Regions from separate parts of the Lysinibacillus sp. 2017 genome, predicted to be linked through region 1. Evidence: predicted binding sites of a transcription regulator. Region 1 holds the regulator's gene; each other region holds the start of a gene.
The links. The regulator Rex, encoded in region 1, represses fermentation and respiration genes when NADH is low (regulators of the CRP and FNR family bind a similar motif). The targets are predictions, from matches to a motif close to TTGTGAAATATTTCACAA.

Region 1 (4,885 bases):
CCTCTTCCTGAATACGTGCCGCTTCTGCAGCCTCATATTTTCGGTAACCAAAACGGGAAATTATAATACTCGCTTCATACAAAATAAAGAGTGGAATCGCAATAATAATGTTCGATACTAAATCCGGTGGTGCAAGTAATACGGAAATAACAATCAATACGAAATACGCATATTTACGGAATTTCACCATTAATGCTGGGTTTAATATTCCGAGCCTCGCCACAAATAATGTGACGACAGGTAATTGGAATAAAAGTCCAAACGGAATGATTAATTTAAATAAAAACGTGAAATATTCATTAATTCCGATCGTTTGCGTAATACTTAAATCATCCGCTAACCCAATCATAAATCGCATAACAAACGGAAATAAAACAAAGTACGCAAATGCCATTCCACCAATGCCGAGTACAAATGCATATGGTATGTATTTTAATGTTGCTTTACGCTCTGTTTCATGTAAGCCTGGCGTTATAAATGCCCATAGCTGATACAGTAAAATCGGAGATACAATTATGGCCGCAACAATAAAAGTCACTTGTAAATAGACCGTTAATGGATCGGAAACACTAAATGCATTCATCGTAATATTTTTAGCATTGTCACTAAATTGTATATGTCGAATAATTGGCTTTGCCGTATAAAAGCCGACAAATAGAGCGAGCACAAAAAATATCGCTACAAAAAAGAGACGTTTTCGAAGCTCCTCTACATGTTCCATTACACTTAATTCACTTGGATTCATACTAAGACATCCTTAATTTACTTCATGTCGTTTTTTTCGTTATCTTTATGTTCAATAACTGCTTTTTTCGAATCGATATCATCATCGTCATCCGTTAAACCTTTTGTAGCACTACGGAACTCACGTAAAGTTGTTCCCATTGCGCGGCCTAAAGATGGTAATTTTTTCGGTCCGAATATTAATAACGCAATCAATCCGATGATAATTAGGCTTGTAGGTCCAATCGCATTTAAATGCACAACCATTTTAGCCACCTCCTCTATTATTATGTACATTTTACAGTAATTAACGGGAATTTACCATTTATAGTAATGTGAACAATTTGTTACTAATCTGAATTTCGTACTAAGTAGATAAGTGCCTGCAATTCGACCGATAAATCAATATTCATCACCTTTAGTGAATCTGGAACAGATAAACGCACTGGCGTGAAATTTAATATTCCTTTTGCATTCATCTTCACTAAGCGGTCTGTCATCATTTGTGCAGATCGTGATGGCACTGTTAGTATGGCTAACTCCGCGCCAAACTCCTCATACATTTCCTCTAAACGATCTGGATGAAATACAGGAATATCACTAATGACTGTTCCCTCAACCGGTGCCTTCGTGTCGAATGCGACAACAATTCGCGTGTTATGATTTTTTTGGAAGTTGTATTTTAGTAAGCCATTTCCTAAGTTTCCAACCCCAATTAAAGCGACATTCATCGCTTCATCTTGATCTAACGTTTGTCGGAAAAATTCAAGTAAGTACTGCACATCATACCCATACCCTTTTTTACCGAGTGCGCCAAAATAAGAAAAATCACGACGTATTGTTGCAGAATCTATTTTCATCGCATCACTTAATTCCTGTGATGAAATTCGTTTCTTACCTTCAGTTGCAAAGTTTTTCAAAAATCGATAATACAGAGGAAGTCTTTTTGTTGTTGCTTGTGGAATTTTTGTTTCTGGTTTCACACATTCTCCTCCTACATACATTTGGAAATCGTTTTAATCTTACTAAACAAGTAGCAACAAGTAAAGTATCCATCGTTGCACGTGTCTGTTTCATCCATTAAACTAATAGGAAGAAACAGAGGTGTAAAAATGATTGTATTACAAGTAAATCAATTATATAAATCTTTTATTACCGACGAAATTTTGAGCGGTGTAAAATTAGAAGTTCAGCACCGTGATCGTGTTGCGTTAGTAGGACGCAATGGTGCTGGGAAATCGACATTATTAAAAATTATTGCTGGGCAAATGAGCTATGATTCTGGCGAAATTATTATTCCAAAAGATGTACGTATCGGTTATTTGGAGCAACATGCTGGCATTGATTCGCAGCTTTCCATTTGGGACGAAATGATGACAATTTTCAGTGCACTTCATCAGCAAGAAAAGAAGCTCCGTCATTTAGAACAGCAGATGGCCGATCCAATCATATATGAAAATAGTGAACAATATGCACGTGTGATGGCAGAGTATGACCAATTACAGCATGACTTTAAAGAGGCTGGGGGCTATCAATACGAAGCAGATACACGCTCTGTCTTACATGGCATGCAGTTTTTCCCTGAAGACTATACTAAGCCAATTCAGTCCCTTTCAGGCGGTCAACGTACGCGTCTGGCTTTAGCCAAGCTTTTACTCTCAAAACCAGATTTACTTATTTTGGACGAGCCGACGAACCATTTAGATATCGAAACATTATCTTGGTTAGAAAGCTATTTGAAGGGCTATGATGGCGCAATTTTAATCGTTTCTCATGACCGTTACTTCTTAGACCAAGTCGTTTCAATCGTTTATGAGGTGTCGCGCACAAAAGTTTCAAAATATGTTGGGAACTACAGTGGCTATTTAGATGAAAAAGCAAAAAACTATGAACGTGACATGAAAATGTTTGAACGTCAAATGGACGAGAAAGCCAAGCTTGAAACCTTTGTTCAAAAGAACTTAGCGCGCGCATCGACAACAAAAATGGCACAGTCTCGCCGCAAAGTATTAGAAAAAACAGACTGGATGGATTCTCCTGATGGCGATGAAAAAAGCGCAAACTTTGGTTTCACGATTGACCGTCAAAGCGGTAATGACGTACTTTCCATTGATGAACTGGCAATTGGCTATCCAAACAAGGAAATCTCTAATAATATTGAATTACGTGTGTTCCGTGAAGATCGTATCGCTTTAGTTGGTCCAAACGGTGTCGGTAAATCGACGTTACTTAAAACAGTGGTGAAGGATTTAGAAGCTTTAAACGGAGAAATTCGTTACGGGACAAATGTCCAAATTGGCTACTACGATCAAGAACAAGCCAAGTTACATTCCAACAAGCCCGTGTTAAGCGAACTTTGGGATGAATGGCCGTCGATGAACGAAAAAGATATTCGCAATATTTTAGGACGTTTCTTATTTAGTGGCGATGATGTTTCAAAAACCGTCAATTCATTATCAGGTGGCGAAAAAGCACGTCTTGCACTAGCAAAACTGATGATGCAAAAATCGAACTTCCTCGTACTGGATGAGCCGACAAACCATTTAGATTTAGACAGTAAGGAAATTTTAGAAAATGCGCTAATCGATTATCCGGGTACTCTTTTATTCGTTTCGCATGACCGTTACTTTATTAACCGCATCGCAACAAAAGTAGTCGAGCTTTCAGGTACAGGCTCTTTCGAATACTTAGGAGACTATGATTACTATGTTGAGAAGAAACAGGAACTTGAGGAGCTAGCTGCGATGAAAGCTGCTGCAACGGAAGCGAAGTCAATAGACGCACCTCAAACGAAATCTACTTCCATGATTGATAAAGATGCGAAAAAACGCGAACGCCAAATTCGCCGCGCCATTGAAGAAATCGAGAAAAATATGAGCACTTTAGATGAATCTATTACTCAGTTGGAAGCACAACTATGTGACCCTGACATTTTCTCTGATCATGAAAAAGCTTTAGCAATCCAAACTGAATTAAATGAAACGAAAGAACAGCACGAGGCATTTGAACTCGAGTGGCTTGAATTAAACGAAGCACTTGAACAGTTATAAAGCAAAAGGAGGACGTTGGCTTGATGCACAACGTTCTCCTTTTATTTTATATGGAAGCTTTTCATCATTTGTAATTTTTGATACGCCGTATATGCCCCGTAAATCCATCCAAAGAAAATGACTGTAAATAACGCCATAATAAAATTTATCACAGTAAACAAAGGGTTAAATGGTGAATTAGTTGTCTTTGCTCGAAATGGCTGACGCGCACCTATTCGAATGCTTTGAAAAACATCAACAATTTGACTATGCCCGTAAACAATCGCAAGTGGATAACAAATTAGTGCAAGTACGATGAATAAGCCACTAAATGACGCGATAAAATAGCCGTTTCCTGTAATACTTAATCCATACAGCACAACAATAGTGAAAATTAGTCCACCAACTAAAAGACCGATCATTTTGTTTCGTTCTTTTAAATAACTCATCGATTTTCCTCCTAATGCATCCTTTTAAGTTTCCATCCTTATATGGAATTCACACATTAAAGATTACTATTCCATAATATTAAGAACTTCAAACCTCTTTCGACTATTTTCGTCATATATGTTGGTCAATATACAATTTTTCTACAGAAATCTCCACAATGTTATTCACAAAACAAATGCAGTGATATCAACATATCAACATAGTTTTCCACATTATCCACAATTGAAATTTATTTTTCATAGTCCTTTCTGTGTAAAACTAGCTACTATATATAGATAAATCACATGTTTTCCACAGGTTATCCACACTTTGTGTATAAGTACGCATGTTCGCACATTTTTTTGGGGGTAATTTATGTTTTCTGTGGATAATTTTTCAGAAAAGTTTTTCATTAACTAAAAAATTGTTATTAAAAAGAATTTTTTATCATAAACTACTTATTTCGACCTCGTTTTATTATTCTAATACATCGATTTATCACCATTATATTTTCCTCACATAAAAAAAAAAAAAAATGCATAAACAAATGGATATTTCTCCTCCATTTGCTCATGCATTATTGTTCAATATTATTTCCAGCTTTTTAGCTCCATACCCGGTCGGCCATTCATCGCTAAATCGCCACGAATACCCGCTTCATACATTTGATAAGCTGCAGCCCCAATCATGGCTGCATTATCAGT
Region 2 (4,885 bases), 1.3 Mb from region 1:
TACAGGAGTTGATGTAATGAATTCTACACCGCGTTTAGATAATGATTCAGTTGCACGGTCAATTAAGTTTGGAGGGAATACTGGTAAAATACGAGGACCTGCTTCTACTAATTTAATTTTTAAATCAGAGAAGTTTACGCCATATTTCGCAGCCACTTTCGGGAAGTGGTCAACGATTTCACCAACAAGTTCAACACCTGTTAAACCGCCACCGCCGATAACGATTGTTGCATCTGCTTCGTCTTTTGTTTGCGCATATGCTTTAATACGTGCTTCGATGTGCTCACGAATAGCATTAGCTTCATCAACTGATTTTAATACAAATGAGTTTTCTTCTAATCCTGGGATACCGAAGAAACCAGTTTGAGAACCTAAAGATACAACTAATGTATCGTATGATAATGTTTTACCATTTGATAAAACAACCTTTTTGTCATCTACGTTAAAGCTGTTTACTTTAGCGATTTCAAGGTTAATATCTTTACCTTTGAAAATTTTTGCAAGTGGTAATGCAACTGCACCTTCATTAATAGTACCACCAGCTAAACGGTGTAATTCAGTAATGATTTGGTGAGTCGGGAATTGATTGACTACAGTAATTTTTGCTTCATCAGCAGATAAATATTTACGAGCAGTTTGAGCAGCTAGTACACCCGCAAAGCCCGCACCTAAAATAACGATCTCTTTTGACATAGTAAATACATCCTCCATTTTAAATTAGATTTTGCGAATTATTTGTTTAATTTACGCTCAGCGCTTACTTGTAAGAATGAGTTTGCGAAACGTAGTACACTTTGTACTTGTGGATCTTTAATCATTTTTAATAAGCCAAATACGCCAACAGTTTCAGTGCTTTCTTCTGCACGGTCTTTTGCTTCAATAGCAGTTTGCGCTAAAGATTTTGCTGTACCAACTACTGGAGCAGCCATTTCTGTAACTGCAGCAACTGTATCATTTTTTAATGTATCGTCTGTAGCTACAGCGTTTGCAAAGTCATACGCTTTAGTTAATAGAGTTGTCATTTCAGCCAATTTTGGAAGGTTGTCAACAAGCGTAGTTAATGATGCTTGTACCTCTGGCTTTAATAATTGGTCTAATACGTCTAATTGCTCTTGAGTAACAGATACTTTTTCAACCTGTTGATTGTTCATTTCTGACATAATAACTCTCCTTTGCCATTACTTAATTTTTTTTTTACACTATGAAAATTTTCACCATTTGTAAAAACTTTCACATACCATTCATTAAGAAACGATAGCACAAAGATTCGGTTGATACAATTAGAAAAGTGAAATAAAACGCGGAAAAATTAATTATCAGAATTTATTATATTGTAAAACGTAATATTTTTAATAAATCAATACATAAAATCACAGGTTTTATAACATGTAGCTATTAGTTCATTCGCTTTATTAATAAGAAGAAACTCAATAGATTTTGCATTATGTAGTTTATTTTTATAAAAAAATGCCCTGTAACAAATGCTACAGGGCAACAAATTCATTAGATTGAATGACGTTTTCTCGCCTCGACAAATTTTGAAAGAGAAAAAATAAATACGGCTAACCAAATACAGCAGAATGTGAAAAACTCAGTTCCTGTAAATGGCTCTTTATAAACAAATATACCGATTAGTAGGCTCATTGTTGGTGATAAAAATTGAATGAAACCCATTAAATATAGCGGAATTTTTTGTGCACCCTTCGCGAATAATACAAGGGGTAATGCGGTAATAATCCCACTACCGATTAAGAAGAAATTCGTTTTCCAATCCACGTGTAAAAAGGATACTTCGGAAGTTTGCGCTAAGAAAATATAACCAACAATTGCAAATGGTAAAATGAAAAGTGTTTCAATCGCTAAACCGCGCGTCGCATCAAGCGGAATTTTCTTTTTCAATACCCCGTAAAACGCAAAGCTTATCGCGAGTGTAAGCGATACCCAAGGGAATGTCCCACCTGTAAACACTTGAAAGCAAACACCAAATGCCGCGATGATGACCGATAAAATCGTTGCCTTAGATAACTTTTCCTTAAAGAAAAACATCCCGAATATTACGGAAATCAGGGGATTAATATAATAGCCTAAGCTTGCTTGTAATAAGTGGTCGTTATTGACCGCCCAAATGTAAATACCCCAGTTAAGAGAAATGATAATGGACGCTATAAAAAGTGACCAAAATTGGAGTTGTTTTAACCATAAATCCTTAATATCGACAATGAGCTGTTTTCGTTGCCCGATAATAAGGATGAAAATTGCTGTGAAAATGAACGCCCAAATAACTCGTCCAACTAAAATTTCAATACTGGATACATGTTGCACTTGTTTCCAGTACAGTGGGATTAGCCCCCACATAATATAGGCTGCCGCTGCAAAGAGCACGCCTTTTTTCTGTTCTGACATTGTTGCACCTTCTTCTATCTTCTACCAAAATACGACTATTAATCTATTTAATTAATAAAGCTCCTACTTTCAACGTCATATATAGCTCATTTCATTATAGTTGTCGAAATTTCAGATGTAAATGTCGAATCTATAATTTTCTTCATTACTAGAAATTTTCTCTGCATCTCGCTATTTTTAATTATTTCTTCAGAAAATTTTGATACAATAATAAAACTATTTAGAATAAACAAGTGGAGGGAAAAATTATGAATTTAGGCTTACAAGGCAAAGTGGTTTTAGTTACTGGAGGTAGTAAAGGAATTGGTCTTTATAGTGCACTACAATTTGTAAAAGAAGGTGCAAAGGTTGCCATTGCGGCACGTGGTGAAGCTGGACTTGCGGAGGCAAAAGCAATTATTCAAGAGCAAACGGGTATTGAAGTTTTTACCGTGGTTGCGGATATTTCAAAAGAGGCGGATTGCAAACGTATTGTCGAGGAAACTGTGGCGCGATATGGCAAGCTCGAAATTTTGATTAACAATGCAGGGACAGCTTCCGCAAATAGTTTCGAGGACGTCGATACCCCATTATGGCAAGCGGATTTAGATTTAAAATTATTTGGCGCCATACATACCTCAAAATACGCAGTTGCCTTCATGAAGGCGGCAGGTCATGGTGCCATCGTCAATTTATCAGCGGTACTAGCAAAAACACCGCCAGCAGAGAGCCTTCCAACAACAGTAAGCCGCGCAGCTGGACTTGCTCTCACAAAAGCGATGAGCAATGATTTAGGCAAATACAATATTCGTGTCAATGCGGTATGTATTGGTCTCATCCGTAGTAGTCAAATTGAAGCGCGCTGGAAAAAAGCGATGCCCCATAAATCATGGGATACCTATTCAAAAGAAGTCGGCAAAACTATCCCACTTGGTCGTATCGGAAACACGGAAGAAGCAGCCAATGCCATCGTCTTTTTAGCATCGGACGCGGCGAGCTATATTACAGGTACAGCGATTAATATGGACGGTGGGGCTGGTGGAACGCTTTAATTATTGTTACGGATTACGGAAATCAAATGTTTCATTTGGCACCTTTAAGGAATGCCCATTAATGATGACCGTTTGATCGTCAACCCATTCGATTACTGCATTTTCTTCGCGGTAATTCCAATAAATATTTTTTGGCTTTTTATTTTGGTTATTAAAAATAAGTTCACCTATAACAGCATATGACACGGTTGCACCGCCATTTGTGACATAGGCTTTTAGAGTATATGAGCCATCAGGGGATACTTCTTCAGTCAGAAACTCTCCTGTTGGCAAATGACTCATATCGAAAAATGCCCGATAAATGCCGTAACCGAGTAATGCTAGTAGACATGTACCAACGATAAGTCCCATTTTCATGAATTTTTTCATTATTGATTCCCCCTGTATGTGTCCTTGCTATAGCACGTATATTGTTTTTTTACCTGATATGTTTTGCAAGCACCACCTAATTCGTCATAAACTTCTTCCCCAACTACAAGCTCTACGCCCAAAAAACAAACTTGCAACATTTAAAACCCACAAAGTATTCCTCCCTTTTTAGGTAAGACTCCTTTCATATAATTAGGTTTCACTTACTTTTTAGTTAAAATTTACTTACTGCATTAGAAATTGTATTAATTTTTTCAATGGTTATGTCTAGCTATTGGCTGGCTACGGCATGACAGCATTACGGCCACGTGGTACGTGTCCATACCACTGTCTTTAATGCCGTATGCGAGGCCAGCCAATTCAACGTGTTTTTCCTTTTACAAGGTTAAAAGCGTTCAACTATACCGCTTGCGCTAACGCGAGGCGGCGGGTATTTATAAAGTTTATCCTCTTTTCAATATGAATTTCAAATCAAATATTGTAACTTAAATGAAAGTGAACGTCATTGTTTCATTTATGATTAACACACTTTCCTTTAACTTTATTACAAGAAATGCGTTATTGAAAAACCAAATTAAAATTAAATTTATGGCAAAAATTGAGTGCCGCGAAGTGAAGGGGGCGACTCCTGCGGGAACAGCACGTGCGGAAAATCCACTTGTTGTGGGCCGCCGTAAGTGGCACGCAACAAGTTAGTTGGAGCCGTGCCCGCGGAAAGCGTCCCCCGTAGCGTAGCAGAACGGTGGATTAAGCAGGAAACCTTGAATACTAAAGTTATCTCACCCCTACGTTACTTGTGATGAGCCAAATTTAATTTTTAACTACTCAATAAAAATAAAAAACGATTGACCCCCTTTAGGAAGCCAATCGTTTCGTTATTCCACTATTCCATTTTGTAGTAAGAACATTTTTTCATATAACCCTTTTTGAGCGAGTAACTCTTGATGCGTCCCCCGCTCGACGATTTCCCCTTTATGCAGCACTAAAATTTGCTCGGCGTCTTGAATCGTCGACAAACGGTGTGCAATGGCAATCGTTGTACGTCCTTTACGCATTTTCTCAAGCGATTGTTGGATCCCCAC
Region 3 (4,885 bases), 910 kb from region 1:
TATATTATATTTATAATAATTTCCTGCGTGAATTGCTTAAAAAGTTAGAAATTTAAAAAGAAACTATTAATTAATAATATGTAAATGGGTATGGTAGTATAAATAAAAACTTATACGATATCTGAAGCGTGATGTCAGTAATTGTAAAATGAAAAGGTTTACAAAATTAAAAAAGAGGTGCACATACAGTGGATTACATTTGGGGTATCGTTGGTATTCTTGTCGTAATCGGTATTGCGATTGCTTTTTCAAGCAATCGTAAAGCGATTCAGTGGAGAATTATTTTATCAGGTTTAGTTGTACAACTTATTTTTGCTTTTATCGTATTGAAATGGTCAGCAGGCCGTGAACTATTGATGAAGCTTTCAGATGGCGTACAAAAATTAATCAGTTATGCGAATGAAGGGGTTACTTTCGTATTCGGTGGCTTAGCAGATGCTGACAACGTAGGATTTGTATTTGCAATGAGCGTATTAACGATTATTATCTTCTTCTCATCTTTAATTGCAGTTCTTTATTACTTAGGAATTATGCAATTAATTATTAAAATTATTGGTGGTTTCTTATCAAAAGTATTAGGAACAACAAAAGCAGAATCAGTTAATGCTGCTGCCAATATTTTCGTAGGTCAAACAGAAGCACCGCTTGTCATTCGTCCATTCCTAAATAAAATGACGAAATCACAATTGTTCGCAGTAATGACTGGGGGACTTGCATCTGTATCAGGTTCTGTATTAATTGGTTATTCGTTACTTGGTGTTCCTTTAGAATACTTATTAGCAGCAAGTTTCATGGCTGCACCAGCTGGTTTAATTATGGCGAAATTAATGATTCCAGAAACGGAAGTTGTTGATGAAGCAGACTTCAAATTAGAGCGTAACTCAGAATCTACAAACGTCATTGATGCAGCCGCTCAAGGTGCATCTGATGGTATGAAATTAGCAGTAAACGTTGGGGCAATGTTATTATGTTTCATCGCGTTAATCGCTCTTTTAAATGGTATTTTAGGTGGCGTTTTGGGCTTATTCGGTCTTGATAACGTAACTTTAGAAGGTATTCTTGGTTATGTATTCTCACCAATAGCATTTGCAATTGGTGTTCCTTGGCATGAAGCAGTAGATGCAGGTTCATTTATCGGTCAAAAATTGATCTTAAATGAATTCGTAGCCTACTCTAACTTTGGTCCAATGATTGGAGAATTCTCTGAGAAAACAGGAATCATCATTTCATTCGCACTTTGCGGATTTGCTAACTTAAGCTCGATGGGTATTTTAATCGGTGGTTTAGGTGGTATGGCACCAGATAAACGTAGTATGATTGCGAGCCTTGCATTGAAATCAGTAGCTGCAGGTACATTAGCATCATTATTATCAGCTGCTATTGCAGGGATGTTCTTATAATCGATTCAATTTAAAGGCTGTGCTAAAAGTTACTTTTAGCACAGTCTTTTTTTTATGGTTAAGAAAGTATACCTTTTTAAGGGAACTCGCAAAAGAAAAGACATTTCGCGCTATTTTGGCGTGAATTGTATTTTCTAATATTGAATTTCAGCTGCTAACTGTTCTAAAGCGTTTTTATTTGTTAATGTATAACCTCGATTGTGCTTTTCAATATAGCCAGCTTGATTAAATTGTGCGAGTACATATAACAAATGGCGATAGGAAACACCGAGGTATTCACATACTTCGGTATGCCTTTCTTTATAATAGTGCTGATCCGATGAAAGCAATATAAAGGATGCTAAACGATTTTCGAGCGGATAAGCCTGATTTTGTGTGTACTTTGCAGTTACAGTCGTGGTCTTTTTACTTAAAAACAAGCAAAGGATTTTTAAAAATACAGGATCTGCTAACACTTGTTCCTTCACTTCACGAATGGGAATAGCCAAACAAATGGATTTGGTAACCGTTTGAATACCTTTCGAATAACGTTCGGAATTTAATAACTCGATTTCACCCATGAAGGTAGGGGCTGCTAAAAAATCAATTAACGAAATTTTACCGTTTTTATGCGTAATATATAGTTTTGCTTTTCCTTCTACCATGTAAAATAAATAATCAGGAAAAGATTGTTCTTGGAAAATCAGTTCACCCTTCTCAAATTCAAATACATGAATGTAAGGGGTAATATCAAAAGAAAAAAATGGTGTAATTGGGTACTTCTTTATATATGCTACAGCTTCTTTTTGGGCTAACTTTTTCAAATTATAATGCAACTCCTCATCTTAAAATATGAGATATCTCACATTATTGTATAATTCACCATGTTATTATTCAATGTAATAGAATGGAAAAAGGACGGTTTTTATGAATAATCAACGGTGGTTAGCAAAAAACTTCTTTATGTTTTTTATTACATGGGGTATCTTTTTACCTTATTGGACGGGTTGGCTGATTAATGATAAAGGGCTAACAGTATCAGAAGCGAGTATCATTATGGGATTTGGTTTAGTGGCACGTGCTGTGGCGACCATGTTTGTTTTCCCTTATGTTTCTAAAGTGATGAGTAATAAAAATGTATTGCTTTTCTTTACAATTGCTTCATTGATTGTGACTTTATTTTACATTCCGATTGATTCATTTGCAGGGCTATTTATTATAACCATGTTATTTAGTGCGTTTTATCCAGCCTTGCTACCGGCAGTTGAAAGTAGTGCATCCACGTTAATGCAGCACGGAAAAATTCATTACGGGAAAGCGCGTTCACTTGGGTCATTTGGTTATGTTATTGCAGTTTTAATTATTAGTATGATCACGGGTATGTACGGAGAGCAAATGATTTTATGGACGATGATTTTAGGGTTAACTGCACTTTTGGCCATTCAATTAATGCCAGCTCCACAAGTGTTAAGTCTCGCGCCGAAACAAGATATTACAAAAGCTTTATCGATGAAAAGTTTATTTAAAGTAAAAAGCTTTGGTGTTGTGTTACTTGTTGTGATCTTACTACAAGGTGCACATGCTTCGTATTACAATTATGGCTATATTTATTTACAAGATTTAAACGTTAATCTTTTTTATATTGGGATGATTTTAAATGTTGCAGTACTTTTTGAAATCTTATATTTTTTAAAGGCCGATACATTTTTAACGAAGTGGAAGCCATCATCTTTAATGCTTCTAGCAGCAATTGGAGCTACCGTACGATGGCTTATCGTGTATCTTTTTCCGAATATGCCGATGTTCATTATTTCGCAGGCACTACATGCTTTATCATTTGCGATGGCACACTATGCCTTCATTCGTTATATTTCGAAAGCATTACCAAAAGAACAAATTCCAAACGCACAGGGGATTTATTCAGCGCTTGCCATGAGTTTGAGTGCCGCATTATTAACGCTTTTAGGCGGTGCACTTTATGAAATTGAACCTGGATTAGCATTTTTAGGTATGATTATTTTTACTGTACCAGCAATTTTCTTAATTCTTTTCACGAAAAAACGATTTGATTATTAAGGAATGGCGATTGACAGTCGGATTTCATTTTTCTATAATGAACAATAGAATATAATGAAAACGATGATGGAAAAAGTACGTATGGACAACGCGAGCAGAAAGAGATTTCTTGGCTGAAAAAATCTCCGTGTAAAAAATACCGAAAGCTACTCCAGAGTGCAACTAATACCTGCCGTTCGCCTACGTTACAGGCGCTTGAGATATGATGTGTTTTTAACGCATTATAAATTAGGGTGGTACCACGAAATTACAGTCTTCGTCCCTTTACCGGGATGAGGGCTTTTTTGTTTTTCTGGATTACATCATCATCATTCAAAACATTTAAATTATTTTAGGAGGAAAACAACATGACAAAAACTATGACAGCTTCAGAAATTCGTCGTCTATACTTAGACTTCTTTAAAGAAAAAGGACACCATGTAGAGCCATCAGCACCACTTGTACCAATTAATGATGCATCTCTATTATGGATCAACTCAGGGGTAGCAACATTAAAACCTTACTTTGATGGTCGCATTATTCCAGAAAACCCACGTATTACAAACGCACAAAAATCAATTCGTACAAACGATATTGAAAACGTAGGGAAAACAGCACGTCACCATACATTCTTTGAAATGTTAGGAAACTTCTCAATCGGCGATTACTTCAAAAAAGAAGCTATTCACTATGCATGGGAATTCCTAACAGATCCAAAATGGATGGGCTTTGAACCAGAAAAGTTATCAATCACAATTCATCCAGAAGACCAAGAAGCATATGACGTATGGCATGACGAAATCGGTATTCCTGCTGAACGTTTAATCCGTTTAGAGGGGAACTTCTGGGACATCGGGGAAGGTCCATCTGGTCCAAACTCTGAGATTTTCTATGACCGTGGTGAAGTATATGGTTTTGGTGCACCTGAAGAAGAAATGTACACAGGTGGAGAAAATGAACGTTATTTAGAAATTTGGAACCTTGTGTTCTCTCAATTCAACCACAACCCAGATGGCACATATACGCCACTACCAAAACAAAACATTGATACAGGTATGGGATTAGAACGTATTGTTTCAGTTGTACAAAATGTACCAACAAACTTCGATACAGACCTATTCATGCCAATTATCGAAAAAACGGAAGACTTCGCAAACCGTAAATATACACGTCCACAAGAAGTTGACTTAAAAGAAATTTTCGGTTCAACGGAAGATATTAACACACCATTCAAAGTAATTGCTGACCATATTCGTACAGTAGCCTTTGCGATTGGTGACGGTGCATTACCTTCAAACGAAGGTCGTGGCTATGTATTACGTCGTTTACTACGTCGTGCGGTTCGTTATGCTAAACAAATTGGGATCGAAAAACCATTCATGTTTGAATTAGTGCCAACTGTTGGTGAAATTATGGAAGACTTCTACCCACAAGTAAAAGAGAAGGAAGCA

Region 2: DCE79_RS10435 (helical membrane plugin domain-containing protein) is a predicted target of Rex. The motif match lies at 1,219-1,236, and genes of this name have one in related genera.
Region 3: yeiL (transcriptional regulator YeiL) is a predicted target of Rex. The motif match lies at 2,230-2,247, and genes of this name have one in related genera.

What each region holds. Positions count from the first base shown of each region.
Region 1 is NZ_CP029002.1:3,440,063-3,444,947, forward strand. It holds gene tatC (twin-arginine translocase subunit TatC) at 1-745, opposite strand, end outside; gene DCE79_RS16780 (twin-arginine translocase TatA/TatE family subunit) at 763-990, opposite strand; gene DCE79_RS16785 (redox-sensing transcriptional repressor Rex) at 1,074-1,706, opposite strand; gene DCE79_RS16790 (ABC-F family ATP-binding cassette domain-containing protein) at 1,836-3,773, shown strand; gene DCE79_RS16795 (hypothetical protein) at 3,815-4,201, opposite strand; gene tsaD (tRNA (adenosine(37)-N6)-threonylcarbamoyltransferase complex transferase subunit TsaD) at 4,772-4,885, opposite strand, start outside.
Region 2 is NZ_CP029002.1:2,155,293-2,160,177, forward strand. It holds gene DCE79_RS10430 (NAD(P)/FAD-dependent oxidoreductase) at 1-693, opposite strand, end outside; gene DCE79_RS10435 (helical membrane plugin domain-containing protein) at 732-1,160, opposite strand; gene rarD (EamA family transporter RarD) at 1,504-2,403, opposite strand; gene DCE79_RS10445 (SDR family NAD(P)-dependent oxidoreductase) at 2,652-3,434, shown strand; gene DCE79_RS10450 (DUF5412 domain-containing protein) at 3,441-3,803, opposite strand; gene DCE79_RS10455 (hypothetical protein) at 4,320-4,499, shown strand; gene DCE79_RS10460 (ABC transporter ATP-binding protein) at 4,679-4,885, opposite strand, start outside.
Region 3 is NZ_CP029002.1:2,531,499-2,536,383, reverse strand. It holds gene DCE79_RS12395 (NupC/NupG family nucleoside CNT transporter) at 189-1,400, shown strand; gene yeiL (transcriptional regulator YeiL) at 1,535-2,203, opposite strand; gene DCE79_RS12385 (3-phenylpropionate MFS transporter) at 2,307-3,455, shown strand; gene alaS (alanine--tRNA ligase) at 3,815-4,885, shown strand, end outside.